DNA from 3 places in the Klebsiella sp. RIT-PI-d genome. Region 1 is predicted to be linked to each of the others. Evidence: predicted binding sites of a transcription regulator. Region 1 holds the regulator's gene; each other region holds the start of a gene.

What was found. Region 1 encodes Fur, which represses iron uptake genes when iron is present. Its sites were predicted from a motif close to ATAATAATGAGAACNACTATCAA; they were not measured.
Region 2: the regulator Fur is predicted to act here: its motif matches at 7,236-7,258, upstream of AC791_RS16165 (Nramp family divalent metal transporter).
Region 3: the regulator Fur is predicted to act here: its motif matches at 9,439-9,461, upstream of sufA (Fe-S cluster assembly scaffold SufA).

Annotation. Positions count from the first base shown of each region.
Region 1 is NZ_LGIT01000009.1:405,914-416,590, reverse strand. It holds gene pgm (phosphoglucomutase (alpha-D-glucose-1,6-bisphosphate-dependent)) at 1-875, opposite strand, end outside; gene seqA (replication initiation negative regulator SeqA) at 900-1,442, opposite strand; gene ybfF (esterase) at 1,625-2,401, shown strand; gene ybfE (LexA regulated protein) at 2,528-2,821, shown strand; gene fldA (flavodoxin FldA) at 2,972-3,502, shown strand; gene fur (ferric iron uptake transcriptional regulator) at 3,793-4,245, shown strand; gene AC791_RS08535 (helix-turn-helix domain-containing protein) at 4,408-5,016, shown strand; gene chiP (chitoporin ChiP) at 5,064-6,470, opposite strand; gene glnS (glutamine--tRNA ligase) at 6,852-8,519, opposite strand; gene nagE (PTS N-acetyl glucosamine transporter subunit IIABC) at 8,699-10,651, opposite strand.
Region 2 is NZ_LGIT01000009.1:2,097,595-2,108,271, reverse strand. It holds gene AC791_RS16230 (bile acid:sodium symporter family protein) at 1-713, opposite strand, end outside; gene AC791_RS16225 (LysR family transcriptional regulator) at 803-1,729, shown strand; gene AC791_RS16220 (FlxA-like family protein) at 1,720-2,034, opposite strand; RNA gene AC791_RS20000 (RtT sRNA) at 2,154-2,277, opposite strand; tRNA gene AC791_RS16215 (tRNA-Lys) at 2,311-2,386, opposite strand; tRNA gene AC791_RS16210 (tRNA-Val) at 2,391-2,466, opposite strand; tRNA gene AC791_RS16205 (tRNA-Val) at 2,513-2,588, opposite strand; tRNA gene AC791_RS16200 (tRNA-Val) at 2,633-2,708, opposite strand; gene gltX (glutamate--tRNA ligase) at 2,965-4,380, shown strand; gene AC791_RS16190 (YfeC-like transcriptional regulator) at 4,431-4,826, opposite strand; gene AC791_RS16185 (YfeC-like transcriptional regulator) at 4,823-5,188, opposite strand; tRNA gene AC791_RS16180 (tRNA-Ala) at 5,408-5,483, shown strand; tRNA gene AC791_RS16175 (tRNA-Ala) at 5,523-5,598, shown strand; gene AC791_RS16170 (NupC/NupG family nucleoside CNT transporter) at 5,745-6,947, opposite strand; gene AC791_RS16165 (Nramp family divalent metal transporter) at 7,299-8,540, shown strand; gene AC791_RS19995 (DUF2502 domain-containing protein) at 8,574-8,933, opposite strand; gene mgrA (L-glyceraldehyde 3-phosphate reductase) at 9,056-10,054, opposite strand; gene AC791_RS16145 (ion channel protein) at 10,206-10,677, opposite strand, start outside.
Region 3 is NZ_LGIT01000009.1:1,321,437-1,332,113, reverse strand. It holds gene ppsA (phosphoenolpyruvate synthase) at 73-2,451, shown strand; RNA gene rprA (antisense sRNA RprA) at 2,522-2,629, opposite strand; gene ydiK (AI-2E family transporter YdiK) at 2,846-3,904, opposite strand; gene AC791_RS12650 (FAD-binding and (Fe-S)-binding domain-containing protein) at 4,102-7,158, shown strand; gene menI (1,4-dihydroxy-2-naphthoyl-CoA hydrolase) at 7,155-7,565, shown strand; gene lpxP (kdo(2)-lipid IV(A) palmitoleoyltransferase) at 7,770-8,690, shown strand; gene iraP (anti-adapter protein IraP) at 8,731-9,069, opposite strand; gene sufA (Fe-S cluster assembly scaffold SufA) at 9,500-9,877, shown strand; gene sufB (Fe-S cluster assembly protein SufB) at 9,880-10,677, shown strand, end outside.

The DNA of each region.
Region 1 (10,677 bases):
GCCAGCAGACCGGCCATCGCAGACTCAGAAGAGCAGTCCATACGGATCACTTCGTCTTTATCCAGATGCATAAAGCGGAAGGTCTGATCCACATGATCGTTAACGATGGTCAGATTCAGGTTGTAGTGTTCGGCAATACGTTTCCAGTATTCGATCCCTGAACCGCCCAGCGGATCAACACCCAGGGTCAAACCTGCTTTCTGAATCGCGGCAATATCAACGATCTCCGCCAGCCCTTCAACAAAAGGCTGCACCAGATCCTGCTCTTTCACGTGACCTGAGGCCATGGCTGCGTCAAATGCCAGACGCTTGACGCCTTTAAGATCGTCGGCCAGCAGCGCGTTAGCACGATCCTCAACCACTTTCGTGACGTTGGTGTCTGCCGGACCGCCGTTCGGCGGATTGTATTTGATCCCGCCATCTTCCGGCGGATTGTGCGATGGCGTAATAACAATACCGTCCGCCTGCGCGCCGCCTTTTTTGTTATGAACCAGAATGGCATTTGAAACCGCAGGCGTTGGGGTAAAGCCATTGTTTTCCTGGACAATCATGTCCACGCCATTGGCTGCAAGCACTTCCACCACAGAAATAAAGGCAGGCTCTGACAGCGCATGGGTGTCTTTACCCACGTAGCATGGTCCGGTGATGCCGTTTTTCGCGCGTTCTTCAGCAATTGCCTGCGCGATAGCCAGAATATGCGGTTCATTAAAACTGTGACGCGCCGCGCTACCACGATGGCCGGAGGTGCCAAACTTCACGGCGTGTTCCGGGTTACCCACTGTCGGTTTCAGCACGTAGTACTGTGACGTCAGTTGAGCGACGTTAATCAAATCACTTTGTTGTGCTGGCTGACCCGCACGATTGTGAACTGCCATTGCCTGGTCCTTCTGGTGCATGGATTAAATAGTGCCGCAAACCTTTTCAATCAGCTCCACCGGGAACTGCATTGATTGCATGATATGTTCAATCATGCCGCATTTACGGCCGGTATTGGTATTGGTAATCACCCAGTACGGCGTGCCGGGGACCTGTTTCGGTTTAGTCTGATTACCGCTTTGTAGCAGAGTCTGCTCGTCAGATGCGAAATAAACGCGGGTCCGTCCGTGCAGTGATTCGGTCGCTTCTGCAAACGCACTGCTATTGAGTGAATAGAGTGTAGATAATATCAGCATAAAACGATTCACTGCTTTACGCTGTTCTGCGTATTCGTCAGACAGCAGCAGCTCGCGCATAGCACGAACGTTATCTTTAGCCGTATTAGCCGGTTTTTTCTCGGCCACCGCTGCGGGGGCACTAACCTCTTTATTGACCGGAGAGACAGGCTGTGCAACGGCAGAAAATTTCAGCAGGCGCCGTAAAATGTCGGATGCGCTCTCGCCAATGTGCTGCGTGTGGCTGGCAATATAGCGATAGAGTTCATCATCAACTTCGATCGTTTTCATCTTGATCCAGTACGTTATTTTTTGAGTACAAGTTATTGAGATTATAAGAGCAAATCTCAACTGCGGATAGCGTAAAGCCCGGGTGACCGTAAAACTCCGGAAACTTCTGAAAGCTTGCAGCCGGGCGGCAGAATGTTCACCATAATACCTTAACCTGCCAACGCGAAAAAAAGATCTTTACCATGAAATTAAATACCCGCACGCAATCTGCACAACATTTGACTGGATCTTCACCCATTGTCCTCGTTCACGGGTTGTTCGGCAGCCTTGATAATCTGGGCGTCCTTGCTCGCGATCTGGTACGCGATTACTCAATCCTGCAAGTCGACATGCGCAACCACGGGCTTTCGCCTCGCGCCCCGGAAATGGACTATTCAGTGATGGCCCAGGATCTGCTGGATACTCTGGACGCACATGATATTGAAAAAGCCACCTTTGTGGGGCATTCAATGGGTGGCAAAGCGGTCATGGCGCTTACCGCGCTGGCCGCCGATCGCATTGACGGGCTGGTCGCCATTGATATCGCCCCGGTACGCTATGCCGAGCGACGCCATGATGAAATATTTGCTGCGATCAATGCGGTGACGGACGCCGGCTGCGCTACGCGTCAGCAGGCGGCTACGGTGATGCGCCAGCATCTTAATGAAGAAGGCGTTATTCAGTTTTTGCTGAAGTCATTTGCCGACGGCGAATGGCGCTTTAATGTGCCGGTATTGTGGCAACACTATTCACAGATTACCGGCTGGCAAACCCTCCCGGCCTGGGATCGCCCGGCGCTGTTTATTCCCGGCGGCAACTCTCCCTATGTTAATGAAGCCTGCCGGGAACCGCTGCTGGCCCAGTTCCCGCAGGCGCGTGCGCATGTCATCGCGGGTGCCGGACACTGGGTACACGCCGAAAAACCAGAGGCGGTACTACGGGCTATTCGTCGCTATCTGACAGAGCGTGAGGCTGATTAAAAATGCAACGTCCGCACGCCAGATTGCCTGCGGACGTTGGCGTGCTTCTCCCACTGCTGTATGATGGCGTGCTACCCAACCGGACTTAAGCCCGGCTGCTTTTATTCCCCGAAGTCACTCTGAATCATGGCAAAAGAACAAACGGACCGTACCACATTAGATCTGTTCGCAAATGAGCGTCGCCCGGGAAGACCCAAAACCAATCCCCTTGCGCGTGATGAACAGTTACGCATCAATAAGCGTAATCAGTTAAAACGTGACAAGGTTCGCGGCCTGAAGCGCGTCGAGCTGAAGCTGAACGCGGACGCAGTGGACGCCCTGAATGAGCTGGCAGATGCTCGCCAGATCAGCCGTAGTGAGCTTATCGAAGAGATCCTCCTGAGCCAGCTTGCGCTACTGCACGCGCAGGATATTGTCTGAAAATCGCCCTGAATCCTTTTTTCATGTAGCAGGGAGTGCAGTCGAGAGCGATTGCTATTTCCGCGTACTTCTCTGTTCTGCTATCATTGCCCTTATCCGTGTGCAATGCGCCACCACCATATTACTAAGTATCAAGAGGTTATTTTACTCATGGCAATCACAGGCATCTTTTTCGGCAGCGATACCGGCAATACCGAAAACATCGCAAAGATGATTCAAAAGCAGTTAGGTAAGGATGTCGCCGATGTCCATGACATTGCTAAGAGCAGCAAAGAAGATCTCGCAGGCTACGATATTCTGCTGCTGGGCATTCCAACCTGGTACTACGGTGAAGCACAATGTGACTGGGATGACTTTTTCCCGACGCTGGAAGAGGTAGACTTCAACGGTAAGCTGGTTGCCCTTTTTGGCTGTGGCGATCAGGAAGACTACGCAGAATACTTCTGCGACGCGCTGGGCACTATTCGTGACATCATAGAGCCGCGCGGCGCAACGATTGTCGGCCACTGGCCAACCGCGGGTTATCACTTTGAAGCGTCAAAAGGCCTCGCTGATGACGATCATTTCGTCGGTCTTGCCATTGACGAAGACCGCCAGCCCGAGCTAACCGCCGAACGCGTTGAGCAGTGGGTCAAGCAGATCTCTGAAGAGCTGCACCTCGATGCTATTATCAATGCCTGATGTCAGTAAAGCGCAGCCGCAAGGCTGCGCTTTATCGATAGCTTTGAGCAATCAAAATAATTGCTACAATTTTTTAACTTTTCAGTACTTATCTGTACAATAGCCACTGATTTAACGAGGACGGTTTCCGCTTTGCGAACAACGCCTCGTTTTAATTGCTAAATTTGTCTGATACTTACGGTTTTCAATCAGGCATGGCAGTTCTATAATGAGAGTCATTATGACCGATGCACTCTCTGTAAATACTTCCCTGTGGGGAGTGAATCTTATAGCAACAGGACAGATTCCGCATGACTGACAACAATACCGCATTAAAGAAAGCAGGCCTGAAAGTCACGCTTCCCCGGTTAAAAATTCTGGAAGTGCTTCAGGGGCCTGACAATCACCATGTCAGCGCGGAAGACTTATACAAACGCCTTATCGACATGGGCGAAGAGATTGGCCTCGCTACCGTCTATCGCGTTCTGAACCAGTTTGACGATGCAGGCATTGTCACCCGTCATAATTTTGAGGGTGGTAAATCCGTTTTTGAACTGACTCAGCAGCATCATCACGATCACCTTATCTGCCTCGACTGCGGCAAAGTGATTGAGTTTAGCGATGATTCAATCGAGTTACGCCAGCGTGAGATTGCCGCTAAACACGGTATCCGTCTCACCAACCATAGTCTTTATCTCTATGGTCACTGTGCTGAAGGTGACTGCCGTGAAAACGAACATATTCACGAAGGCAACAACAAGTAATCGACCAGGACGCTAAGTCAGCCAGCCTCCCCGGCTGGCTTTTTTATTTTTTCAGGCAGTAAATTCAGAATTCATTAATATCAGTGATCATTTACGCGGCCTAGAATGATGTGTTACGGGCGTTGTGCACGACGTCTGATGATATTGACAATGGATTAAGTCATGCATAAAAACACCGCATATCAGTCTGCAATTACCCATATTCTTGCCATTTTCGACGACAGGAATAAGAATCGCCTTGCGCAATACCACGCCCTGACCTTTCAGGCCGATAAGATTTGTTTACTGTATGCTGGCGACTACTCGCTTGTGCGCCGACGGGATGGATTGCTGTTAACGCGCTCAAGGGCACCGGGCATTACGGGTATGATCATGCCCGGGACGCCAGAGCAGTATGTTATTCTGCATGCAGACAGTGACTGCGACTATCGACTGGTCAGCAATAAAGACTTTTTTAGCAGAATTGATGAGTTGAAAGCACATCAGGACATGTATACGCTTCTGCTGGCGCAGGTTACGCGACAGCAGGAGCGCGAGGAGTTGCTGTTGGGCGGCAGCAGCATGGTTTGCGTGCAGGGTGCTATCCTGCTGCTTAGTCGCCTTGAGCCGGATATGCTTGCCAGTATAAACGTCGCTAACTTTGTCATTAAAATGACAAACTTGTCGCGCAGTATTGTGATGAAGTCAGTGGCCTTTCTGCGTGAGGAAAACGCGATTGAAATGAGCAAGGGCAAACTGGTGAGGGTCAATTATCTTCCTGACATCCCGTAGAAATACCGGCGGCTTTGCGCCGCCGGGTGTAACCGTCTTAGTCTGCCTTAGAAAATCGTAAATGGCGCGATAACCATAAATTTCACGTCGCGCTCATCCTGGAAAATATTGCCATAACCGCCGCCATAGCTCGGAATATCCGAATGATTATCATATTCGGTGAAGTGAAGTTTAAACATGGTTCCCTTAGCCCGGCCCTCCTGAAGAGTATAAACGGCATCCAGGCTATAAGAGGACTCTTCGATAGTGCGATCTTTATCATACCAGGCATCCGGATTTAATTGCCAGGTCGCAGGCTTCGCATCCCAGGCATAAACCCAGGATGCTCCTACGTTCCAGCCTGGCAGATCCCAGTTTTTGAGATCGTACATTGCACCTAAGAAAACGGCTTTTTCGCCGTTGGCGTTAAAGTCTGAACGGTTATCCCACCAGATATCGAGGCGGCCGTTAGATGAGGCGTAAGTGGGTGTCATACGCTGGAGAAAATAACCCTGCTGACCATTAGCTTTAACCCAGGTGCCCTCAAGACGTAAATCCACCACCTCTGCGGGTTTATAACCAAACGTCAGCGCCTGTAGCCAGGCCGTGCCGTCATAGATATCGTTGGTACTATGATCGTCAACTTTGTCACGAGCAGCATAAAACTGGTAGCTGGTGGTGAACGGACTTCCGGCAATATCAAATTTATAACTGGCTTTAGCAAAATACTGATCGATATAGTTTTCAGCCTGACCAAATGCGGCCTCAAGCACAACGTCGTTTTTGAAATCGTATTTGGCCCCGATAGAATGTAAATAGTCGACCCGGGTTTTTTGATCATTCTGATAAAAATGATCCATCTCGATGTGCCACGGCGACTTATAGTCGTTAGTCCACATATAGGAGAAGCTAAGTGCACCGGCATCGCCATAATCAAAATTCGCCCCTGCCTCAGCGCCCTGATAGGTTCCCGGCATAAAGCTCCAGTGCGGAGCCAGCAGCGTTTGCCCTGTCGGCTGAATATATCCCGCCCGCGCCCACATTGGTCCATATTTGAATTTCGCCGCCGCTTTATACAGGCTTACGCCGCTTTTATCACCGGACCATTTTTCATCGTAGGCTTTATTGCTTTTAGAAAAGGCAATTTCATTGGGATGGGCACTGTCGCCGTTCTCGGCCATTTCAACTGCCGTAAAAGCAGCAATATCAAGGCCAAACATATCAGCAGCATACCCGGACTGAAAATCAAGATTCGCATTCCAGGTCGCATGAGAAAGGTTAACTTTATATTTGTCGTTATCGGTGACATCTTTACGATCGCGCTCACGCTGCCAGTAATAAATACCGCCCGTAAGCGTTGAATCGTCGATAAATCCTTCAGCTTTAGCCTGCGGAGAGGCTATCCAGCCAGACATTGCGATGACGCCGGCAATAGCCAGCGCCAGCGTACTACGTTTGCCACTGAACGTACGCATGGGGTGATCCTCTTTGACTTTAAAACGCCGACAAACGCGGCGATAAAAATAAAATTTAAAAAGTAACCAGCAAAAATGTGACTGACTACTGAGAAACAGAGTATTTTTCGCGACGCGAATTATCAATCTTTTTTGACGGGCAAAATGCAGGATTATGATGGAGCGCACATATTTCATTGTATTTTGTAACAATTACAAAATAGAAATTTAGCGCGATTAATGAGGATTAATAGCAGAAAAACAGATGATGAGTGATATTAATTGACTTCCGGTGAGGGACATTAATTCGCGTCACGAATATATAGATATTGATGATATTTCGCCATGACAGCCAAAAATAAACGCCGCACATGGCGGCATTTATTAACCAGCAGATTGAGATTACTCGCCGATTTTTGCCCAGGTATCACGCAGGCCAACGGTGCGGTTAAACACCAGATTGTCCGCAGTCGCATAGCGACTATCAAGACAGAAGTAACCTTCGCGTTCGAACTGATACGCTTTACCGGCTTCCGCCTCTTTTAAGCTTTGCTCAGCAAAGCCGTGTTTGATGACCAGAGATTCAGGATTAATGACGGAAAGGAAATCCTCTGCCGCACCGGGGTTTGCAATACTGAACAGACGATCGTACAAACGAATTTCAACCGGCAAGGCATGTGTTGCGCTCACCCAGTGGATCACACCTTTAACTTTGCGCCCATCCGCCGGATCTTTGCTTAACGTGTCAGCATCATAAGTGCAGATGATAGTGGTGATATTACCTTCCGCATCTTTTTCCACGCGTTCAGCTTTGATCACATAAGCATTGCGCAGGCGAACTTCTTTACCCAGCACCAGACGTTTATACTGCTTATTGGCTTCTTCGCGGAAATCAGCGCGATCGATCCAGATTTCGCCGCTAAACGGAACTTCACGCGTCCCCATTTCCGGGTTGCCCGGATGGTTCGGCATGGTCACCATTTCGCTCTCGCCCTGCGGGTAGTTTTCGATAACCAGTTTTACCGGATCGATAACGGCCATGGCGCGCGGCGCATTTTCGTTTAAATCTTCACGAATGCAGGATTCAAGCGACGCCATTTCAATGGTGTTGTCCTGTTTGGTCACGCCAATACGTTTGCAGAACTCACGGATGGACGCCGAGGTATAGCCGCGACGGCGCAGACCAGAAATGGTCGGCATACGCGGATCGTCCCAGCCCTCTACGTGCTTGTCAGCGACCAGCAGATTCAGCTTACGCTTGGACATCACGGTATATTCCAGATTCAGGCGCGAAAATTCGTACTGACGCGGATGAACCGCAATAGTGATGTTATCGAGCACCCAGTCATACAGACGGCGGTTATCCTGAAACTCAAGTGTACACAGCGAGTGCGTAATGCCTTCCAGCGCATCGCTGATACAGTGGGTAAAGTCGTACATCGGGTAGATGCACCATTTGCTGCCCGTCTGATGATGGTCGGCAAACTTAATGCGATAAATAACCGGGTCGCGCATTACAATAAAAGGTGACGCCATATCGATTTTGGCACGCAGGCAGGCCTTACCTTCTTCAAACCCACCGCTGCGCATTTTTTCAAATAGCGCGAGGTTTTCTTCAACGCTGCGATCGCGATACGGGCTATTTTTACCTGGTGCTTTCAGCGTACCGCGGTATTCGCGGATTTCATCGGCAGACAGCTCGTCAACATAGGCCAGACCTTTATTGATAAGCTCAATGGCATACTGATGCAACTGGTCAAAATAATTTGAGGAGTAGCAAATATCACCCGACCAGTGAAAACCTAACCACTGCACATCGTTTTTGATTGACTCGACGTATTCGATATCTTCTTTCGCCGGGTTAGTATCATCGAAACGCAGGTTGCACTGGCCCTGGTAATCCTGAGCAATACCGAAGTTCAGGCAAATAGATTTAGCATGCCCAATGTGCAGGTAGCCATTCGGCTCCGGCGGAAAACGGGTATGAACGGTGGCGTGCTTACCACTGGATAAATCTTCATCAATAATTTGACGAATAAAGTTCGTCGGGCGGGCTTCTGCCTCACTCATCACGGGTTCCTCAACGCGTAAACAACATATAACGGCATATGATCTTATAAGCCAGTCCCGGAGACAACTGTTTAGTTGCGGAAATTACGCTTTCGAAAAAATTCTGCGGCCGGGAGCCGTAAAAAAACGGCGGAAGTTGCCCCCCGCCGCTTAACGTTACTGCCAGAATGGATTAAAACTTATTTGCTTTTAATCTCATACAGCGGCGTTTGCCCTGCCACTACGCGATCGGTAGCCTGAATCACCAGTGCGCTGTAGTCATCGCTGTTGCTGCATACTACCGGACTTATCATGGAGCGCGCATTGGCATTAAGGTAGTCGAGATCCAGTTCCAGAACCGGTTGCCCTGCCACTACTTTTGCTCCTTCTTCAAGCAGGCGCGTGAATCCCTGACCTTTCAATGCCACGGTATCAATACCCATGTGAACGACGATTTCCGCGCCATTTTCCGTTTCCAGGCAGAATGCATGATTGGTATTGAAGATTTTAACGATAGTACCGGCAGCCGGTGCAACGACCGTTTTGTCCGTCGGTTTAACCGCCACGCCATCGCCCACCGCTTTGCTGGCGAAAGCTTCATCTGGCACATTTTCCAGCGCCACAATCTCACCGCTAATCGGTGAAACCAGTGCGGCAATCAGTTTGGCGTTCGGGACCGCCTGCGATTTTGCCGTAGCCGGGATAACGGTTGCCGGGGAGTCAGCGGTAGTCGCTGCGGGCACTGGGCCGCGTGCAACGATACGTTTCATCATATCGCCGACAGATTCGGCCTTCGCGCCCACAATGACCTGAATAGTTTGTTTATTCAATTTCACCACGCCGGAAGCACCCAGACGTTTGCACATGGCATCATTAACCTGCGCAGAATCCGCTACCGTCAGGCGCAGACGGGTAATACAGGCGTCAATGGCTTTCAGGTTATCCGTGCCGCCGACCGCCGCAATATAATTGGTTGCCAGCTGGGTTAAGCCCTCTTCAGTATTGCTGTTTACATCTTCTTTAACGGCATCAACGTCTTCATCTTCACGACCCGGCGTTTTCAGGTTGAACATGCGGATAACCGCGCTGAACACCACAAAGTAGATGACGAAGAAAATCAGGCCCATGACCACCAGCATCCAGACGTTGCTGCTGGCAGCTGGCAGGTTGTACATCAACGCATAGTCGATGGCACCGGCGGAGAACGAGAACCCGGCATGAATGTTAAGCAGAGTCGCCACAAACAGACTGATACCGGTCAACAGCGCATGCAGAAGGTACAGCAGCGGTGCCAGGAACATGAACAGGAATTCCAGCGGCTCGGTTACGCCGGTCAGGAATGCCGTAATCGCCACGGAGAGCAGCATACCGCCGACCATTGGACGACGCGCTTTCGGCGCAGCAAAATACATCGCCAGCGCTGCCCCCGGCAGACCAAACATCATGATTGGGAAGAAGCCGGACATGAACATCCCCGCCGTGCCATCACCCGCATAGAAACGGTTGATATCACCGTGGAAAATCGTTCCTGCCGCGTTGGTATATTCACCAATCTGGAACCAGGCAATGGTATTCAGCACCTGATGCAGACCGGTTGGGATCAGCAAACGGTTGATGAAACCAAAGATACCGGAACCCAGCGCGCCCGCAGAGACGATCCACTCGCCGCCAGCATGGATTGCATGTTGTACTGGTGGCCAGATGTAACCGAAAATAGCGGCCAGCACCAGACAGAAGAAACCTGTGGCGATAGGCACAAAACGCTTGCCGCCGAAGAAGCTCAGGAAGTCCGGCAGCTTAATACCGGCCCAGCGGTTATAAGATGCACCGCCTACCAGACCGGTAATAATACCGGCCAGCACGCCCATATTAATTTCCGGATTGATAGTTACCATTGCTTTGGTTAATACGAAATAACCCACTGCCCCTGCCAGTGCTGCTGAGCCTGCATTGTCTTTAGACCAGCTGGAGGCGACACCGATGGCAAAAATCAAGGCCAGGTTGTCAAAAATTGCACCGCCTGCCTGGGCAATAAACGGCACATTAAGCAAATCGGGTTGCCCGAAGCGCAACAGCAATGCTGCTACCGGAAGTACAGCGATAGGGAGCTGTAACGCCCTACCCAGTCGCTGAAAAAAGCCTAAAAAATTCATTGTCATTCCCCCTGTGAAACCTGGAT
Region 2 (10,677 bases), 1.7 Mb from region 1:
ACCAGGCTTACCACCACGATGAACAGGAGCGAGCCGGGCCCGACTTTATGCCAGATGCCGTTTACGACTGCTTCGCTAAAGGCAGAGTAGACCACCAGCAGAATCGAGGTTTGATCGGTTTTACCAATCCACTTCTTATGCCTGGCCACCCAGTCGCCAATCAGCGGACGTGAAAGATGACCGAGAACGAACGGCAGCAGCAGCTGGAGCATGATTTTTCCGACCTGCTGTAAACTTCCCTCTGCACCATGCATGTTCATCACCAGCCCGACCAGCAGCGGCGAAAGAAAAATCCCCAGCAGGCTGGACGCTGAAGCCGAACACACGGCGGCGGCAACGTTGCCGCCGGCAAGGGAGGTAAACGCAATGGCGGACTGGACTGTCGCAGGAAGAATGCACAGATAGAGAAACCCGGTGTAAATCTGCGGATCAACATTTACCGGCGCCCACCAGGCAAAAAGCACACCCAGGACCGGAAACAGGATGAACGTACTGCACATCACCCACAGATGCAAACGCCAGTGGCTTCCGCCGGCAACAATCGCCTCCCGTGAAAGCTTGGCACCGTGCATAAAAAACAGGAGTGCGATGGCGGCGGTGGTCAGCCACTCAAAATATTCTACAAAGTGACCGCGTGCCGGAAAGAACGAGGCCAGCAGGACCACAGCGATCAGCGTCAGCGTAAAAGGATCAAGAATACGGAAAAATTTCATAAAGGCTCCTGAAGATCGATAACGCTATTGTGCTTTTTTCCATTTGAGAAATAAAATTGATTTATTGCATCTATATATGAATAAAAAATATGAATTACTCACTGCGTCAGCTTCGTGTTTTTATCACCGTGGCCCAGGCGAAAAGTTTCAGCCGGGCAGGGGAGATCGTGGGATTAAGTCAATCGGCGGTCAGTCACAGCGTAAAAGAGCTTGAGCGGCAGACTGGCGTACGCTTGCTTGATCGAACCACCCGTGAAGTCGCGCTGACCGAGGCGGGCCAGCAACTGGCATCGCAACTTGAAAGAGTGCTTGAGGAGCTGCACAGCACCCTGCGTGACGCCGGAAGAGTCGGTACACAGTTAACCGGTAAAGTCCGAATCGCCGCCAGCCAGACTATTTCCGCACATCTTATTCCGCAGTGCATTGCACAAAGCAACCGATGCTATCCGCAAATCGATTTTGTTCTGCACGACAGGCCGCAGCAGTGGGTTCTGGAAAGTATTCGTCAGGGAGAGGTGGATTTCGGTATTGTCATCGATCCGGGTGCGGTTAACGATCTACAGTGTGAAACTATTTTGTCTGAGCCTTTTTTATTGCTGTGTCGTGAGGATCACCCATTTGCCGGATGTGAAAGTATTTCCTGGCAGGCACTACAAACGGAGCGGCTGGTGCTACAGGATTATGCATCCGGTAGCCGACCGTTGATTGATGCTGCTCTGACCCATTTTGCCGTCGATGCTACTATCGTGCAGGAGATCGGCCACCCGGCGACGCTTTTTCCGATGGTTGAAGCAGGCATTGGCATTAGCGTACTTCCCGCGCTGGCGCTTCCACTTCCTCAGGACAGCCATTTGATCGTCAGGCCGCTGACGCCGGGCGTGGAGCGGCAATTAATGCTGGCACGCAGAAAAAATCGTTCGCTTTCAACCGCAGCTCAGGCGTTATGGGAAATTGTCCGCGCCCAGGCAGATGAAATGGCCTCTCAGCGTAAGCACGATCCGCTCTATCAAATATAGATATCGATTTGATTGTTGGCAGAAGGACGGTTAACGCCTTCGACTTTTTGCGCCTGCGCTTGTTCCTGCTGAGCTGATTCCAGTTGCTTGCTTTGCAGCATAGCAAGCTGAGCCTGGAGCATCGCAATCTGCGACTGAATCAACTCCTGCTGTTTCTGCTTATCTTCTGCACCGAGACTGGAGTCTGCCAGCTCTTTAAGCTGCTGCGTCAGTTTGGTTATCTGCCGATAAATACCGGCGATTTCTGAAGAGGCACTGCTGCCACTGCTGTGCAAAGGAGGGGTAGAGGCGGAAATCGTGGTCATCGTGGACTCCTGTCAAATCGCTAATGCACAATTATCGACCGATAAACGTAATACTTGATACCCGGCGGGCTGATAAAACGCAGATAGCAAAAAAGCGCCTTTAGGGCGCTTTTTTACATTGGTGGGTCGTGCAGGATGACTCGGCTTCGCCTCGCCCTTCGGGCCGTCGCCGCAGGCGGCTCCGTTGTCTCGCTGCGCTCGGCCCGAACCTGCGGCAGGTTCGAATCTCAGGTATCGCAGATAGCAAAAAAGCGCCTTTAGGGCGCTTTTTTACATTGGTGGGTCGTGCAGGATTCGAACCTGCGACCAATTGATTAAAAGTCAACTGCTCTACCAACTGAGCTAACGACCCGAAGTGGTGGGTGATGACGGGATCGAACCGCCGACCCCCTCCTTGTAAGGGAGGTGCTCTCCCAGCTGAGCTAATCACCCACTTCGGTACTTCAATTTACTGCAAGAAATCCAGCTGGCGAGAAAGTGGTGGGTGATGACGGGATCGAACCGCCGACCCCCTCCTTGTAAGGGAGGTGCTCTCCCAGCTGAGCTAATCACCCACTTCTCAATTTCTTGCTTCACACGGCGGAGACTACCGAAGTAGTGGTGGGTGATGACGGGATCGAACCGCCGACCCCCTCCTTGTAAGGGAGGTGCTCTCCCAGCTGAGCTAATCACCCCCGCTGTGTGGAGTCGCATTATAGGGAGAGTTGAAAATGAGTCAACGCCTTTTCTTAAGTTTTTGTTCGTTCGTCGTAAAATTAAACAAAACTCAGCCTGAAGACCCGATCCAGTCTGATTTATAAACAAAATCAGGAAAGCATGACCTTCTGAGAGTAACAACATTGAGGAATCAGGCGGGAGTGATAGAATATCTGCCACGAATTTTTCAGGATTTGCCGGTTGTCGGCATCTTTATTAACGTAAGGCCCTTTCATGAAAATCAAAACTCGCTTCGCGCCGAGTCCAACCGGCTATCTGCACGTTGGTGGCGCACGTACCGCTCTTTACTCCTGGCTTTTTGCCCGTAACCACGGCGGTGAGTTTGTCCTGCGTATTGAGGATACCGACCTCGAACGTTCTACCCCGCAAGCAATTGAAGCGATTATGGACGGGATGAACTGGCTGAGCCTGGAGTGGGATGAAGGTCCGTACTATCAAACCAAACGCTTTGATCGCTATAACGCGGTTATTGATGACATGCTGAAAGTGGGCACTGCCTATAAGTGCTACTGTTCCAAAGAGCGCCTGGAAGCGCTGCGTGAAGAACAAATGGCGAAAGGTGAGAAGCCTCGCTACGACGGCCGCTGCCGTCACGGTGACGAGCATCACGCTGAGAACGAGCCGTGCGTAGTGCGTTTTGCCAACCCACAGGAAGGTTCAGTCATTTTTGACGATCAGATCCGCGGGCCGATCGAGTTCAGCAATCAGGAGCTGGACGATCTGATTATTCGTCGTACTGACGGTTCACCAACCTACAACTTCTGTGTCGTTGTTGATGACTGGGATATGGAAATCACCCACGTGATCCGCGGTGAAGATCATATTAACAATACGCCGCGCCAGATTAACATTCTTAAAGCGCTGAATGCGCCAGTCCCGGTGTACGCCCACGTCTCAATGATCAACGGCGACGACGGTAAAAAGCTCTCCAAGCGTCACGGTGCGGTAAGCGTAATGCAGTATCGCGATGACGGTTATCTGCCGGAAGCGCTGCTGAACTACCTGGTGCGTCTGGGCTGGTCAAGCGGCGATCAAGAGATCTTCAGCCGTGAAGAGATGATCAAGCTGTTCTCGTTGAATGCGGTCAGTAAATCTGCCAGCGCGTTCAATACGGAGAAATTACAGTGGTTAAACCATCACTATATCAATACGCTGGCCCCGGAATATGTTGCGACGCATTTACAGTGGCACATTGAGCAGGAAAATATTGATACCCGTACCGGTCCGCAGCTGAGCGAGCTGGTAACGCTGCTGGGTGAGCGCTGCAAAACGCTGAAAGAGATGGCACAAAGCTGCCGCTATTTCTATGAAGACTTTGCTGAGTTTGACGCTGACGCTGCGAAAAAACACCTGCGTCCGGTTGCGCGTCAGCCGCTGGAAGTGGTTCGTGACAAACTGTCAGCGATTACCGACTGGTCAGCCGAAAACGTTCATCACGCGATTCAGGCGGCGGCGGACGAGCTGCAAGTGGGGATGGGTAAAGTCGGTATGCCGCTGCGCGTAGCGGTGACCGGGGCAGGCCAGTCTCCGGCACTGGACGTCACGGTCCATGCGATTGGCAAGACCCGCAGCATTGAACGCATCGCTAAAGCATTGACGTTTATTGCCGAGCGCGAAAGCCAGCAATAGCAGCCGTATGCATGTCAGGGGGAGAGGTTTCTGCCCCTGACATAACGTCGCTAGCTCTCGTCGCTGACAATCTTCAGCCGCTCCAGAAAAATCTGCGTCCCCTGCCTTCTTAAAAAGCCAAGAACCCGCTGTAGCTCATCCGGCGTCAAACTTTGCAGGATTTGGGATATCTGCTGTAGCGGATTGTCCAGATCAACAGCGCCATATTCCAGCGTGCTGTCGCTGGCCTGGAAAGGAATGGTGCGGTGACGCAACGCCGGAACGTTGGCCAAATATTCACGTACCCGCGGGTCGATATGTATCAGTCTTGCTCGTCCACCTTTAACGCCCGGAATTTTCTCGGTACGCCACTTTTGTTCGCGCACCCAGCGATTGACTGTCTGATTCTTTACCCCAAGGCATTCGGCTAACTCATGCGAGGTCATTTTACTTTGCAATGTGATCATGATGATTGGTCGCGAATTCCGAGACGCTCCAGCAAACCCGTAATGCCTTCACGCAGTAAAAGTGAGGTAAGTCGTTTTTGTTCGATATCGGTCATTTCATTGGCCAGGGTCAGAAGCAGAACGTCAAACGACGTGTCGTTAATCGTTGTCTGATAAATCGCGGTATCTTCTGAAACTCGATGAGCGCTGCGGATAAAGGCCCGTACATTTTCATCAACGTGAACAAGACGTGCTTTACCTCCCTGAACGCCAGGCTTGGGCGAGGTCTCCCATCCTTCCTTACGAACCCACTTGTTAATCGTCTGTCGGCTGTAGCCGGTGATACGTGCGATTTCTTCCGGCGTCATTCGTTCCTTGAACATACTATTCCCTGAGTAGATGTGTGGAATTAGTCGTTCCTGTTATAGCATCTTTTTACAGGAAAGCGTGACAAGATTGGTCACGTGCTGCGAGACGGCTCGCAACCTTATTGGGGTTTGACTGCTTTTTCAGCAAACGAAAGAGGGAAACTGAATTTGCCGTTGACACTGGAGGAGGGAATTCATATTATGCCGCCGTCTACTCGACAAGCTTTACGTAACGGGGCTATAGCTCAGCTGGGAGAGCGCTTGCATGGCATGCAAGAGGTCAGCGGTTCGATCCCGCTTAGCTCCACCAAATCCTGCTCCCATCAGGTTTGGTACGTAAAGATACTGTGGGGCTATAGCTCAGCTGGGAGAGCGCTTGCATGGCATGCAAGAGGTCAGCGGTTCGATCCCGCTTAGCTCCACCACCATTCAGACCCTCGCCTTTGGCGGGGGTTTTTTATTTGTCTCAACATCGAATTTCGATCTCTGTTTCTTCCCTTCTATTATCACCATTCCCTGGCGACAGACGTAAAAAAGCCGGGAACGTGTCCCGGCTTATAAAACGCGTGGATTACAGTACGAGCGCAGCGATTGACGCAGACAGCACGCTGACCAGCGTGGAGCCGTAAACCAGCTTCAGACCAAAGCGAGAAACAACGTTACCCTGTTCTTCGTTCAGACCTTTGATTGCCCCGGCAATAATACCGATAGATGAGAAGTTCGCGAAAGACACCAGGAAGACGGAGATAATGCCCAGAGAGCGCGGAGACAGTTCTGCCGCCACTTTCTGCAGGTCCATCATGGCCACGAATTCGTTCGAAACCAGTTTGGTCGCCATAATGGTGCCGACCTGCTGCGCTTCACCTGCCGGCACGCCCATGACCCAGGCAACCGGGTAGAAGACATAGCCCAGGATGCCCTGGAACGAAATGCTGTAGCCAAACCAGCCAGTCACCGTGGAGAACAGCGCGTTCAGGGCGGCAATCAGCGCGATAAAACCAATCAGCATTGCTGCAACAATAATGGCCACTTTAAAACCGGCCAGAATGTATTCACCCAGCATTTCGAAGAAGCTCTGTCCTTCGTGCAGGTTAGACATCTGGATGTTTTCTTCATGCTCATCAACACGGTACGGGTTGATCAGTGACAGAACGATAAAGGTACTGAACATGTTAAGCACCAGTGCGGCAACAACATACTTAGGTTCAAGCATGGTCATGTACGCACCAACGATAGACATGGATACCGTTGACATCGCGGTCGCCGCCATGGTGTACATGCGGTTACGTGACATCTTGCCAAGAATATCTTTATAGGCGATAAAGTTCTCGGACTGACCCAAAATCAGCGAGCTGACGGCGTTGAAGGATTCCAGTTTGCCCATGCCGTTAACTTTTGACAGGACGAAGCCGATAGCACGGATTACAATCGGCAGTATGCGGATGTGCTGCAAAATACCGATCAGGGCAGAGATAAAGACGATAGGGCACAGTACTTTCAGGAAGAAGAAAGCCAGACCCCCTTCGTTCATTTTCCCGAAAACAAAATCAGTACCTACGTTCGCAAAGCCAAGAAGCTGTTCGAACATTTCGGAGAAGCCTTTCACAAAACCCAAACCGACATTTGAGTTAAGGAAGAACCAGGCCAGTAAAACTTCAATAACCAGAAGTTGTACGACATAGCGAATACGAATCTTTTTACGATCGTTGCTGACAAGCAGAGCGAGCAGCGCAACCACGACTAATGCCAGGATAAAGTGAAGGACGGCGGACATATTTGCTCCGAATATGAGGCAGGTTTAATTTTCTTGCACATTCTATGTAACAACACCAAAGAAAACGAGATCAAACGCGCAATATAGTAAGTTCCTGTGAGCAATCTCAAAAATAGTGATCTGTAAGACGTTTTAATTATGTCGAACAAAATGGGGAAAAATTGCGTTGATGTACTACTCTGTTAACATTATTACCAATAAATAAAACAAATATCTTCTCCATTAGTTATCCAGCCCGCCTATTGTTTCGGCCTATCAGAGAAATCAATTTCAATCACACAAATGATCTTGATAATCATTCTCATTTTGATAGCATGAAACATAGCAAAGGCTATATTTTTGAGGCAAAGAATGAGCAATGGTCGCGTTGATAGTGGTACCGGTAAAGGTGCGCGTAGGTTAAGGCTGGCGCTGATGGGGCCGGCATTTATTGCCGCTATTGGCTATATTGATCCCGGCAACTTTGCCACTAACATTCAGGCCGGTGCGAGTTTCGGCTACCAGCTTTTATGGGTCGTTGTCTGGGCAAACCTGATGGCAATGCTCATCCAGGTCCTTTCCGCCAAGCTGGGCATTGCAACAGGCAAAAATCTGGCAGAGCAAATTCGCGACCACTATCCTCGCCCACTGGTATGGTTTTACTGGGTGCAGGCCGAAATTATCGCCATGGCAACCGATTTAGCTGAATTTATCGGGGCGGCAATTGGTTTCAAAATGCTGCTGGGCGTGTCGCTATTGCAGGGCGCGGTATTAACCGGTATCGCAACCTTTTTGATCCTGATGCTCCAGCGTCGCGGACAGAAACCGCTGGAAATGGTGATTGGTGGTCTGCTGCTGTTTGTCGCTGCGGCCTATATTGTTGAGCTGATTTTTTCCCGCCCGGAACTGGCCGCCCTGACCCGGGGGATGATTATTCCGGCACTGCCAGGGACGGATGCGGTCTTCCTGGCGGCAGGCGTGCTGGGTGCAACTATCATGCCTCATGTGATTTATCTTCACTCTTCGCTGACCCAGAATCAGCGTGGTACGCGTAAAGAACGCTACTCTGCCACGCGCTGGGATGTGGCATTTGCCATGACCATTGCCGGATTTGTTAACCTGGCGATGATGGCTACCGCCGCGGCGGCCTTCCATTTTAACGGCCATACCGGAGTGGCCGATCTGGAAGAGGCGTATCTCACGCTTGAACCCCTGCTTAGTCATGCCGCAGCAACGGTATTTGGTTTAAGTCTTGTTGCCGCCGGACTCTCCTCCACGGTTGTGGGGACGCTGGCCGGGCAGGTGGTCATGCAGGGCTTCATTCGTTTTCATATCCCGCTGTGGGTACGTCGAACGGTGACAATGCTGCCGTCGTTTATTGTCATTCTGATGGGACTCGAGCCGACCCGTATTCTGGTCATGAGCCAGGTACTGCTCAGCTTCGGTATTGCTCTGGCACTGGTCCCGCTACTGATGTTTACCAGTAACCGTGAGCTAATGGGCGAACTGGTGAACAGTACGTTGATTAAGCGAACCGGATGGCTCATTGTGGCGCTGGTGGTGGTACTCAATGGCTGGCTATTGGTCGGCACAGTACTGGAGTTATTACGTTAAAACGCCGTGGCCTTTTCAGGTCACGGCGTTATTTTAGTGATGATGTCCGTGGTGACCCGGACCACGAGGGCCGGGATGACCTCGGCCCGGTGGTCCGCGACGATCGTGGCGATCGTGCCAGCCTTCACGGTAGCCCCGCTCATAAGCCCGACGATCGTCCCATCCGCGTGCGCGGGGAGGCTCATGCCGCCACCAGCGATTTTTTCGCCACTCGTAGTTTCGATGCCAGTAATCATTACCGCGCCAGCGATCGCCGTCCCAGTAGTTACCTGAACGATCGCGATCGCCAATCTGCAATTTCACGGAGGGTAGCAGAGTGATTTCTGCCGCGCTGGCGATAAGCGGAGCAGTTGAGGCGGCCAGAAAAGCAGCCAAAATCAGCGATCTGAACATAATTTTCTCCTTCACGACCGGAAACGATATCGGCCTGTTAACCAAATATTACGGGGCGGTAAAGTCCTGTAGCATCCGTTTAACTCTTAAATTACGTGAGGGAGCATTTTTTGCTAAAAAAACTACCCGGCGCCGTTGAGAAGAGCATCAATCGCCGCGCACTCCTGTTCGCTGAAAGCGCGGTTTTTCAACATGTCTACAGCATCATCAAGTTGCGCAGTCTTACTGGCACCAATAAGCACTGAGGTGACGCGGTCGCCGCGCAGTACCCACGCCAGGGCCATCTGTGACAGCTTCTGCCCGCGCTTTTCTGCCAGGGCATTAAGCTGGCGGATTTTCTCCATTTTGCCGGCGGTAAGGTGCTCCGGATTTAAAAAGCGACTGCCGCTGGCGGCACGCGAATCTGCCGGAATACCGTTCAGATAGCGGTCCGTTAACAGACCGCCAGCAAGCGGGGAGAATGCAATACTGCCCACCCCTTTTTCGCCAAGCACATTCAGTAACTCCTCCTCGATCCAGCGCTCAAACAGTGAATATTTAGGCTGGTGAATAAGGCAAGGCGTGCCCAGATCGTTGAGAATATCGATTGCCTGGCGGGCCAGTTCGGCCGGGTAGTTTGACAGTCCGACGTAGAGCGCTTTGCCCTGGCGAACGATATGATCCAGCGCGCGCATGGTTTCACTGAGCGGCGTTTCAGGGTCGGGACGATGGTGATAAAAAATATCAACGTACTCCAGCCCCATTCGCTTCAGGCTTTGGTCCAGACTCGAAATCAGGTATTTACGTGAACCCCAGTCGCCATAGGGGCCTTCCCACATGGTATAACCGGCTTTGGAGGAGATAATCAGCTCATCGCGATACGGCAGAAAATCCTCGCGCAGGATACGACCAAAGTTACTTTCAGCCGATCCTGGCGGCGGACCGTAGTTATTGGCTAAATCAAAATGGGTAATGCCAAGATCGAAGGCGTGTTGCAGCAGCTGGCGGCTTTTTTCCACCAGAGTGGCATCGCCGAAGTTATGCCATAGCCCCAGCGATACTGCCGGGAGTTTTAATCCGCTTTGGCCACAGCGACGATATTCCATACGCTGATAACGCGCGGGATCTGCCTGATAAACCATGCTTTATCCTTATTGAAAGACCAATGTATGCGTTTACACAGTACAGGCTTTCCTACATGATTTCCTGATGGCGTTCACAAAAATGTTGTTAGCACGAAGAGACGATGCTCATCGTCACTGTGCAACCACGGACACCTTGATTTTAAGGGGATTACTCTTTTTTACGCTGGGCCATAAGCATGGGCTTACCCGCCAGTAACAGCCACGCCGGCAGCATCACGATACACAGCAGCGGCAGCAGAGTGGTATCAGGAACCACTACCGCAGCCATAAACAGGCTAAGCCAGGCATCGCGGGTAACCACCAGTACCAGCCCAAGAATGGCGCAGGACACGGTGATTGCCGCAGGTACTGCATCAACATGCGCATGCAGCCCCAGGCCCAGGGCAACGGCAACGAAGACTGCCGGGAAAATGCGTCCGCCCCGAAAACCGCAGGCGGCAGCAATAACCAGCGCCGCCAGTTTTACCATCGCGACCAGTAAGAAAGCGGATGCGCTTAGCGTCTGGCTAAAGCCCAGCTGTTGCATCTCATCCAGACCTTTAAAAAGGGTAATATGGCCCCCGATGATGCCAAGAATACCGAGCGCAAATCCGCCCACGCCAAGAATAGCGACCGGGTAT
Region 3 (10,677 bases), 920 kb from region 1:
GCTAACTATGTCAGGATAAATGATGAATCAGTAGTTTTATCTCTTGCACATAAATCATAAAAGGATTGATCGATGTCCAACAATGGCTCGTCACCGCTGGTGCTTTGGTACAACCAACTCGGCATGAATGATGTAGACAGAGTCGGAGGCAAAAATGCCTCCCTGGGAGAAATGATTACCAACCTGGCTACCGTGGGCGTATCTGTTCCAAACGGGTTTGCCACGACTGCTGACGCGTTTAATCAGTTTCTTGATCAAAGCGGCGTTAACCAGCGTATATATGAGTTGCTGGATGAAACCGACATTGACGATGTCTCTGAGCTGGCCAAAGCCGGTGCACAGATCCGCCAGTGGATCATCGATACTCCTTTTCAGGGGGAGCTGGAACATGCTATCCGTGAAGCTTATGACCAGCTTTCGTCTGATGATAGTGAAGCCTCTTTTGCCGTCCGTTCATCGGCAACGGCGGAAGACATGCCGGATGCGTCATTTGCCGGACAACAGGAAACCTTCCTGAACGTACAAGGATATGATGCAGTGCTGGTGGCTGTGAAGCACGTCTTCGCGTCACTGTTTAACGATCGTGCTATCTCTTATCGCGTTCATCAGGGATACGATCATCGCGGCGTCGCACTCTCAGCAGGCGTACAACGTATGGTGCGCTCTGACCTGGCCTCTTCTGGTGTCATGTTCTCTATTGACACAGAATCTGGCTTCGATCAGGTGGTCTTTATTACCTCTGCCTGGGGATTAGGCGAAATGGTAGTACAGGGAGCGGTAAACCCGGATGAATTCTACGTCCATAAACCGACGCTGGCAGCAGGGCGTCCGGCCATCGTACGCCGTACCATGGGTTCAAAGAAAATCCGTATGATCTACGCGCCGAGCCAGGAGCACGGTAAACAGGTGTCGATTGAAGACGTTCCGCAGGCTCAACGTGATGTATTTTCGCTTACCAATGACGAAGTGCAGGAACTGGCGAAGCAGGCAGTGCAAATCGAGAAGCACTACGGCCGCCCTATGGATATTGAATGGGCGAAAGATGGTCATACTGGCAAATTATTTATTGTCCAGGCGCGTCCTGAGACGGTGCGCTCCCGCGGACAGGTAATGGAGCGTTATACCCTGCATGCGCAGGGAAAAATCATTGCTGAAGGTCGCGCTATCGGACATCGCATTGGTGCCGGAAAAGTGAAGGTCATTCATGATATTAGCGAAATGAACCGTATTCAGCCGGGCGATGTGCTGGTTACAGATATGACCGACCCGGACTGGGAACCGATCATGAAGAAAGCGGCTGCCATCGTGACCAACCGCGGGGGACGAACCTGTCATGCGGCAATCATTGCGCGTGAGCTGGGCATTCCGGCAGTGGTCGGCTGCGGTGATGCGACTGAGCGCATTAAAGAGGATGAAGATGTTACGGTATCGTGTGCGGAAGGTGATACCGGCTATGTCTACGCAGAAAAGCTCGATTTTAGCGTTAAAAGTTCCAGCGTTGACAAGATGCCCGATCTACCGCTGAAAATCATGATGAACGTGGGTAATCCGGATCGCGCGTTTGATTTTGCCTGTCTGCCCAATGAAGGCGTTGGCCTGGCAAGACTGGAGTTTATTATCAACCGCATGATTGGCGTACATCCTCGCGCGCTGCTGGAATTTGACGATCAGGATCCGAAACTGCAAAACGACATCACGCAGATGATCAAAGGCTATGATTCGCCAAAAGCGTTTTATGTCGATCGTCTTGCTGAGGGGATTGCGACGCTCGGTGCAGCATTCTGGCCGAAACGGGTTATTGTTCGACTGTCTGATTTTAAATCCAATGAGTATGCGAATCTGGTCGGCGGTGAACGCTACGAGCCGGAAGAAGAAAACCCGATGCTCGGTTTCCGCGGCGCGGGTCGCTACGTCTCAGACAGTTTCCGTGATTGCTTTGCGCTGGAATGTGATGCCGTCAAACGGGTGCGTAATGAGATGGGGTTAACCAACGTCGAAATTATGATCCCATTTGTGCGAACTGTTGATCAGGCGAAAGCCGTCATTGATGAGCTGGCGCGTCAGGGATTAAAGCGCGGTGAGCAGGGATTGAAGATCATCATGATGTGCGAAATTCCCTCTAATGCTCTGCTGGCTGAACAGTTCCTCGAGCATTTCGACGGTTTCTCCATCGGCTCAAATGACATGACGCAGCTGGCACTGGGACTGGATCGCGATTCCGGCGTGGTATCAGAATTGTTTGATGAGCGTAATGAGGCAGTAAAAGCGCTACTCTCTATGGCAATCCGGGCAGCGAAGAAGCAGGGTAAATATGTCGGTATTTGCGGACAAGGCCCGTCCGATCATGAAGACTTCGCCGCCTGGTTAATGGAAGAGGGCATCGATAGCCTGTCCCTTAATCCAGATACTGTTGTACAGACCTGGTTGAGCCTGGCTGAACTAAAACAATAATGGGTTAACAGATAATTCATCCCCGACAGTCACGTTGGGGATTTTTTATTTTATGGCAGAAATTAAATGCATAAAAAAAAGCCCATCATAGGAGATGGGCAAAGACTACACACAGCAATTCATTGTTTCACTCAGGGGATTTCCATGCTTATAAATCAAGGCGTTGATTTATAACCGTGATCTAATAGTAGAATTTACGTTCTTCTGCGTCGATCGGATTCATCTCATTAGTTTAGTGAATTTAATGAATTCACGAAATATAACTGGGCCAGCCGACATAATTAATCATCAGGGTGACAGTTACACTAAATATTTAATCAGTTCTGCTTAACTAACAAAAAACGGCCAGCGTGAGGGCTGACCGAATTAAAGATGCGACAAGAAAGAATGAAGGCTATCGGGGAGGCGGGACTTCTTTCACCCAGGCATCAAACAGACGCCACGAAACCGCCAGCAGCACCGGACCAATAAATAATCCAATCATGCCAAAGGCAATCAATCCACCAATAACGCCAGAAAGTATGAGGATCATTGGTAAATCAGCCCCCATACGGATCAGTAACGGGCGCAGAACGTTATCGATGGTGCCGACAACACAGCTTATCACCAGCAGGACCGTTCCCCAGGTCGTGTCGCCACTCCAGTATAGCCAGATAATGGACGGGACCAGTACGGGCAAAGGGCCCAGCTGGATAAGGCATGAAAAAAGCATCACGACGGTCAGAATAGTGGCATAAGGCACGCCGGAAATAGCCAGACCAATCCCGCCGAGTACCGCCTGAACCAGCGCAGTAACCACAACGCCAAGCGCTACCGCGCGAATAGCCTGTGCGGCCAGCACTACGGCGGCATCACCACGCGTTGCGGCGAGGCGGGTGGCAAAGTGACGGATACCCCGTGCCACGCGTTCTCCCTGCCAGTAAAGTAGCGCGCTGAATAGAAGCATTAACCCGCAATGCATCATAAAGCGCCCAATGTGTGCGGCCTGTCCGACAAACCAGGTGGTCGTCGTCCCAATATAAGGGCGGATTTTCGCCATAATGGCAGCCCCTCCCATATCGAGAAGATTATGCCAGCCGGTATAGAGCCGCGCGCCCACCACGGGAATGCTGTTTAGCCAGTTAAGATCCGGCAGCGTCATTTCACCGGAGGATACGGAGCGAATAAGCGGTACGCCGCTGTCTACCATACTGTTAACTAACAGCGCGACAGGAATGATAAACAGCAGAAAGAGCAATAATGTCATGACCAGCACGGCCAGCGAGCGCCGGCCGAACAGGAGACGCTGTAAACGAATTAACACCGGCCACGTCACGATGACCACGGTTCCCGCCCACGCAAAGCCGAGAATAAAGGGGCGCACTATCCACAGGCAGGCAACAATCATCAGTGACAAAAAAAGCACCGACAGCAATATTTGCGGCACGTCTCTGGGCTGGTTCGGATTAACCATAACGTAAATTTACCTTTTTCATTTCGCCACAATGCGGGCGTGGCATAAAGCTGGACCATCATGATACCAGTCATTTTGACCGCGGTTATAGTGTGTAATTCTGTCAGGCAGGTAAGAAAAAAATGTGGTAAAACGATGGGTGCACAACGCAAACGATTAATCACTCACATGATAACAGTCAGGCAGGGTCAACAATAATGATCCCACAGATTTCTCAGGCTCCAGGTGTCGTTCAACTGGTGCTGAATTTTTTGCAATCATTAGAGCAACAGGGTTTTACCGGGGATACCGCCACAAGCTATGCTGACCGGCTAACAATGGCGACCGATAACAGTATTTACCAGCTTCTTCCCGATGCCATCGTGTTTCCGCGCTCGACGGCAGATGTTTCGCTGCTGGCACGGGTGGCAGCCGAAGAGCGTTTTAGCACGCTGGTCTTTACGCCGCGCGGCGGCGGCACCGGGACTAACGGGCAGGCTCTCAACCACGGCATCATCGTTGATATGTCCCGTTACATGAATCGCATTATCGAAATTAACCCTGAAGAAGGGTGGGTGCGCGTAGAAGCGGGCGTAATAAAGGATCAGCTTAATCACTATCTGAAGCCGTACGGCTACTTTTTTGCCCCTGAATTATCGACCAGTAACCGCGCCACGCTTGGCGGGATGATCAATACCGATGCCTCGGGGCAGGGGTCGCTGGCCTACGGTAAAACGTCCGATCATGTGCTAGGCGTGCGGGCGGTGTTGATCGGCGGCGATATTCTGGATACCCATCCGATGCCGGTGGCGCTGGCTGAGACGCTGGCAAAGGAACAGTCTGCATCCGGGCGCATTTATCGCACCGTTTACCAGCGCTGCCTCGAAAATCGTCAGCTTATTATCGATAAATTTCCCAAATTAAATCGTTTTCTTACTGGCTACGATCTGCGCCATGTTTTCAATGACGCAATGACAGAATTCGACCTTACCCGCATACTTACCGGCTCCGAAGGTTCGCTTGCCTTTATCACCGAAGCCCGGCTCGATATTACCCGTTTACCAAAAGTTCGCCGACTGGTTAACGTGAAATATGACTCGTTTGATTCTGCGCTGCGTAACGCGCCTTTCATGGTGCAGGCAGACGCGTTATCGGTCGAGACCGTTGACTCCACGGTGCTTAATCTGGCACGGGAAGATATCGTCTGGCATTCGGTTAGCGAACTTATCACCAATGTGCCAGATAAAGAGATGCTCGGGCTGAATATTGTCGAATTTGCTGGCGATGACGAGGCCCTGATTAATGCTCAGATGACCGCGTTGTGTGCCCGGCTGGATACGCTGATGGCGCAGGGAGAGGGCGGGATCATCGGCTGGCAGATTTGTGATGATCTTTCAGGTATCGAACGCATTTACGCGATGCGTAAAAAAGCCGTCGGGCTGTTGGGAAATGCAAAGGGTATGGCAAAACCGATTCCTTTTGCCGAAGATACCTGCGTTCCTCCGGAGCATCTGGCGGATTATATTAGCGAATTCCGCGCGCTGCTGGACGGACACGGCCTGAACTATGGCATGTTCGGTCATGTGGATGCCGGGGTTTTGCATGTGCGTCCGGCGCTGGATATGTGCGATCCGCAGCAGGAAATGCTGATGAAGCGAATTTCCGATGAGGTGGTTGCCCTGACGGCGAAATACGGTGGACTGCTATGGGGGGAGCACGGAAAAGGCTTTCGCGCTGAGTATAGTCCGGCGTTTTTCGGTGAGCAGCTCTATGGTGAGCTGCGTAAAATTAAAGCCGCGTTTGACCCGAATAATCGCTTAAATCCGGGTAAAATTTGTCCGCCGGAAGGCATCGATGCCCCCATGAAAAAAGTCGATGCCGTTAAACGAGGTACCTTTGATCGCCAGATCCCAATTGCAGTGCGGGGAGCATGGCGTGGCGCGATGGAGTGCAATGGTAACGGCCTGTGCTTCAATTTTGACGTAAAAAGTCCGATGTGCCCGTCAATGAAGATTACCAGTAACCGTATTCATTCCCCCAAAGGTCGGGCTACTCTGGTCAGAGAATGGCTGCGATTGTTGGCCGACCGGGGAATCGATCCGAATCAGCTGGAAAAAGAGCTGCCTGAGCAGCGCGCCAGCCTGCGAACGTTGATTGAGCGTACGCGTAATAGCTGGCATGCGCGTAAAGGCGAATATGATTTTTCTCACGAAGTTAAAGAGGCAATGTCCGGCTGTCTGGCCTGCAAAGCCTGTTCAACCCAGTGCCCGGTAAAAATTGATGTGCCGGAGTTCCGTTCGCGCTTCCTGCAGCTTTATCATTCACGCTATTTGCGTCCTTTACGCGACCATCTGGTGGCGACGGTGGAGAGTTATGCGCCGCTGATGGCAAGGGCACCGGGCACATTTAACTTTTTTATCAGCCAGCCCTGGATACGCAATCTTTCAGAAAAGCACATTGGCATGGTGGATCTGCCTTTGCTGTCTGCGCCATCGTTACAGCAACAGGTAGTGTCGCATCGTACGGCGAATATGACGCTTGAAGAACTGGAAGCGCTCGACAGCACGCAAAAATCGCGCATGGTGCTGATCGTGCAGGACCCGTTTACCAGCTACTACGATGCACAGGTGGTGGCCGATTTCATCCGGCTGGTGGAGAAAGTCGGTTATCAGCCCGTGCTATTACCTTTTTCGCCCAACGGAAAAGCGCAGCATATTAAAGGCTTTATGACCCGATTTGCAAAAACGGCGCGTAAAACCGCTGACTTTCTGAATCGGGTCGCGCAACTGGCTATCCCTATGGTAGGTGTTGATCCGGCACTGGTGCTCTGTTATCGCGATGAATACAAACAGGTTTTAGGCGCGCAGCGCGGCAACTTTCATGTAATGCTGGTCCATGAATGGTTATCGAATGTATTAACAGAAGAGAGCCAGCGTAACGTGAGCGGCGAAGCCTGGTATCTGTTTGGCCACTGTACTGAAGTAACGGCGCTTCCGGGCGCGCCAAATGCGTGGGCAAAAATCTTTGCCTGGTATGGTGCAAAACTGGAAAGCGTCAGCGTGGGCTGTTGCGGCATGGCCGGCACATACGGGCATGAAGTAAAAAATCATGCCAACTCTCTCGGGATTTATGCGCTTTCGTGGCAGCAAACCATGCAGCGGCTGCCGCGTAATCGTTGTCTGGCAACCGGCTATTCTTGCCGCAGCCAGGTGAAACGTATTGAAGGCAGTGGGGTGCGCCATCCTCTACAGGCATTACTGGAGATAATAGGATGATCTGGACCCGGACAGTAACGCTGGCAGCATTAAATGCAATGGGCACGAATAATATGGTCGGCCTACTGGATATTCGTTTCGACAACCTTACTGAGGATACGCTGGAAGCGACAATGCCAGTAGATGGCCGCACCCACCAGCCGTTCGGCTTGCTTCACGGTGGTGCGTCAGTGGTGCTGGCAGAAACGCTGGGTTCAGTGGCCGGTTATTTATGCTGCGAGGGAGAGCAAAAAGTAGTAGGTGTTGAAGTTAATGCCAATCATCTGCGATCCGTGCGCAGCGGCAGAGTTCGCGGTATCTGCAAAGCCCTTCACCTGGGAGGACGGCATCAGGTCTGGCAAATTGACATTGTCGATGAACAGGGCCGTTTGTGCTGCACATCACGCTTGACGACTGCAATTGTTTAAATAACAGATTGATAGCGGGCGTATTTCTGAAAAGAAATATACCCGCATGTAATATCCGCTTACGTTAAACCAACCATGATATTCTCTGCCAACGGATTTAATCCTCCTGTCCGTTGTCTCAGTTAAGACCTGTATCGCATAATGACTAATGAATAGCTTCGTTTCTCCTTTAAGCGCTACACCACTTCCGCTTAAGGAAAGCATATGAACCGTCCCCAGTTTAAACTTGAATTTTTACATCCACGTCATTGGCTTACGTGGTTCGGCTTGAGTATCCTGTGGTTGCTGGTGCAACTACCATATCCATTTTTATTCTGGTTTGGCTCCGCGCTGGGCCGGACATCACAGCGCTTCCTTCAGCGTCGGTCAGACATTGCCAACCGTAATCTTGAACTTTGCTTTCCGGGCATGGACCCGGAAGAACGCAAAACGATGATCGCGAAGAACTTCGCCTCACTGGGAATGGCGCTAATTGAAACCGGTATGGCCTGGTTCTGGTCCGACCGTCGGGTACGCAAATGGTTTGATGTCGAAGGTTATCAGTCGCTGCTTGATGCGCAACGTAAGCAGAAGGGCGTTATGGTCGTCGGCGTACATTTTATGTCTCTTGAGCTGGGCGGTCGGGTGATGGGATTGTGCCAGCCAATGATGGCAACTTACCGTCCGCATAACAGTCCGGTGATGGAGTGGGTTCAAACACATGGCCGTTTGCGTTCCAACAAATCAATGATCGACCGACATAATCTTAAAGGTCTGGTTAATGCACTTAAAAGCGGTGAAGCTGTCTGGTTCGCGCCGGATCAGGATTACGGCCCCAAAGGGAGCACCTTTGCACCTTTCTTCTCGGTGCAAAATGCGGCAACCACTAACGGAACTTACGTTATTTCACGCCTGTCAGGTGCGGAGATGCTGACTATCTCGATGGTGCGTAAAGATAATGCGCGCGGATATGCGCTGCATATTGGTGAAAAAATGGAGAATTTCCCACGCGGAAATGAATTCGAGGCTGCCAGCTATATCAATAAAATGATTGAAAATGAAATTCTGCGCGCGCCGGAACAGTATTTATGGATACACCGCCGCTTTAAAACGCGCCCAACGGGTGAAGCGTCTCTGTATATTTAATTGGCTTTAACGCTCACCGGGACCCCAATCCCGGTGAGCGTTATGCATTGTCACCATCACGTGCAGCAATCGCTTTCATGGCATTAACATCAAGTTCAGCGCCAACCTTCGTTAACAGCTGTGCCATGGATAAAATCTCATTAAATTCATTAAGCAATATTTCGGCATCCGCTCTGTGCGGATTGTCGGCCATTTCTACTGCCGCATTGATGGCTTTTTTGACGGCTTCGACCATATCCATAGAGTTACTTTTACTGCTGGTAGTCAGTAAAAATGCGCTGAGCAGCAGCGATTGCGCCTCAATGCGTGCGGAGAGCTGTTTTGTTTCAGCATCCATTCTTGATATTTTGGCGATCATACCTAAAATAATATTGGTCATCTTTTCTCTCCCTGCCAGCATGAAGGCTGACGGCATTAGTTTCCCGGTTATTATTCTGAACAGAAAATCGCTATAACCGTATTAAAAGACAGGGCAGTGTTGCACTTTCTGCTCATCACCGCACCAGAATTTAATTGAAAATATCAGGTTTATCGCAATATTGTCATTTTTTGATTTCATAAATAGGCATTACCTATACAACTTTTCCATTGCCCGCCTTAGCTGACGTTACCCCATCTAAAATAATTGAAAATCAACAAGATAATTAACTCTTATGCCATTTTATACGTACCTGGCTACGGTCTATGCTTATAAGAAGCCCAGTGAAAAGACCCCAATACTGAATACCCGTACGACAGGTGGGTTGAAGTGATAATCATTATCACTAACATAGTGTTAACTTTTCAGTCTCTTAACGTGAGGTAGATCCATGGATTTGCATTCAGGGACTTTCGATCCCAAAGAGTTTACCTGGCATGGTTTGACAATAACGCCGGCCGCTGCCGGGCATATTCGTCAACTGGTCAGTAAACAGCCCGGCATACAAGGTTTGCGTTTGGCCGTTAAGCAGACCGGCTGCGCAGGCTTTGGTTATGTGCTGGATACGGTGAGTGAGCCACATAAGGACGATCTCCTTTTTGATGTTGAGGGAGCGCGTTTGTGGGTCCCGCTTGAGGCAATGCCTTTTATCGACGGTACTGAAGTCGATTATGTCCGTGAAGGCTTAAACCAAATTTTCAAATTCAATAATCCAAAAGCCCGGCACGAATGTGGCTGTGGTGAAAGTTTTGGCGTGCAGGCGGAATAATTATGTCACGTAATACTGAAGCAACTGACGATGTCAATATGTGGTCCGGCCCGCTCAATTATAAAGAGGGTTTTTTCACACAGTTACAAACGGATGAACTGGCCCACGGTATTAGCGAAGACGTTGTGCGGGCGATTTCCGCAAAGCGTAATGAACCCGAGTGGATGCTTGAATTTAGGCTTAATGCATACCGCGCCTGGCTGGAGATGGAAGAGCCACACTGGCTAAAGGCGCACTATGACAAGCTCAACTATCAGGATTATAGCTATTACTCTGCGCCATCATGCGGCAACTGCGATGATACTTGCGCCTCCCAGCCTGGTGCATTACAGCAAACCGGCCCGGCTTCATTTCTGACCGATGAAGTTGAAGAGGCATTTAAGCAACTTGGCGTTCCCGTACGTGAAGGACATGAAGTGGCGGTGGACGCTATTTTTGACTCGGTATCGGTCGCTACGACTTATCGGGAAAAGCTGGCCGAGCAGGGGATTATCTTCTGTTCATTTGGCGAGGCGATTCACGATCATGCGGAGCTGGTTAAAAAATATCTGGGGACAGTCGTTCCAGGTAATGACAACTTTTTTGCCGCCCTTAATGCCGCTGTGGCCTCAGACGGCACATTTATTTATGTGCCTAAAGGCGTCACCTGCCCAATGGAACTGTCGACCTATTTTCGCATCAACGCCGAAAAAACCGGACAGTTTGAACGCACTATTCTGGTCGCCGATGAAGGCAGCTATGTCAGCTACATTGAAGGGTGTTCAGCCCCGGTACGTGATAGCTACCAGCTTCACGCGGCG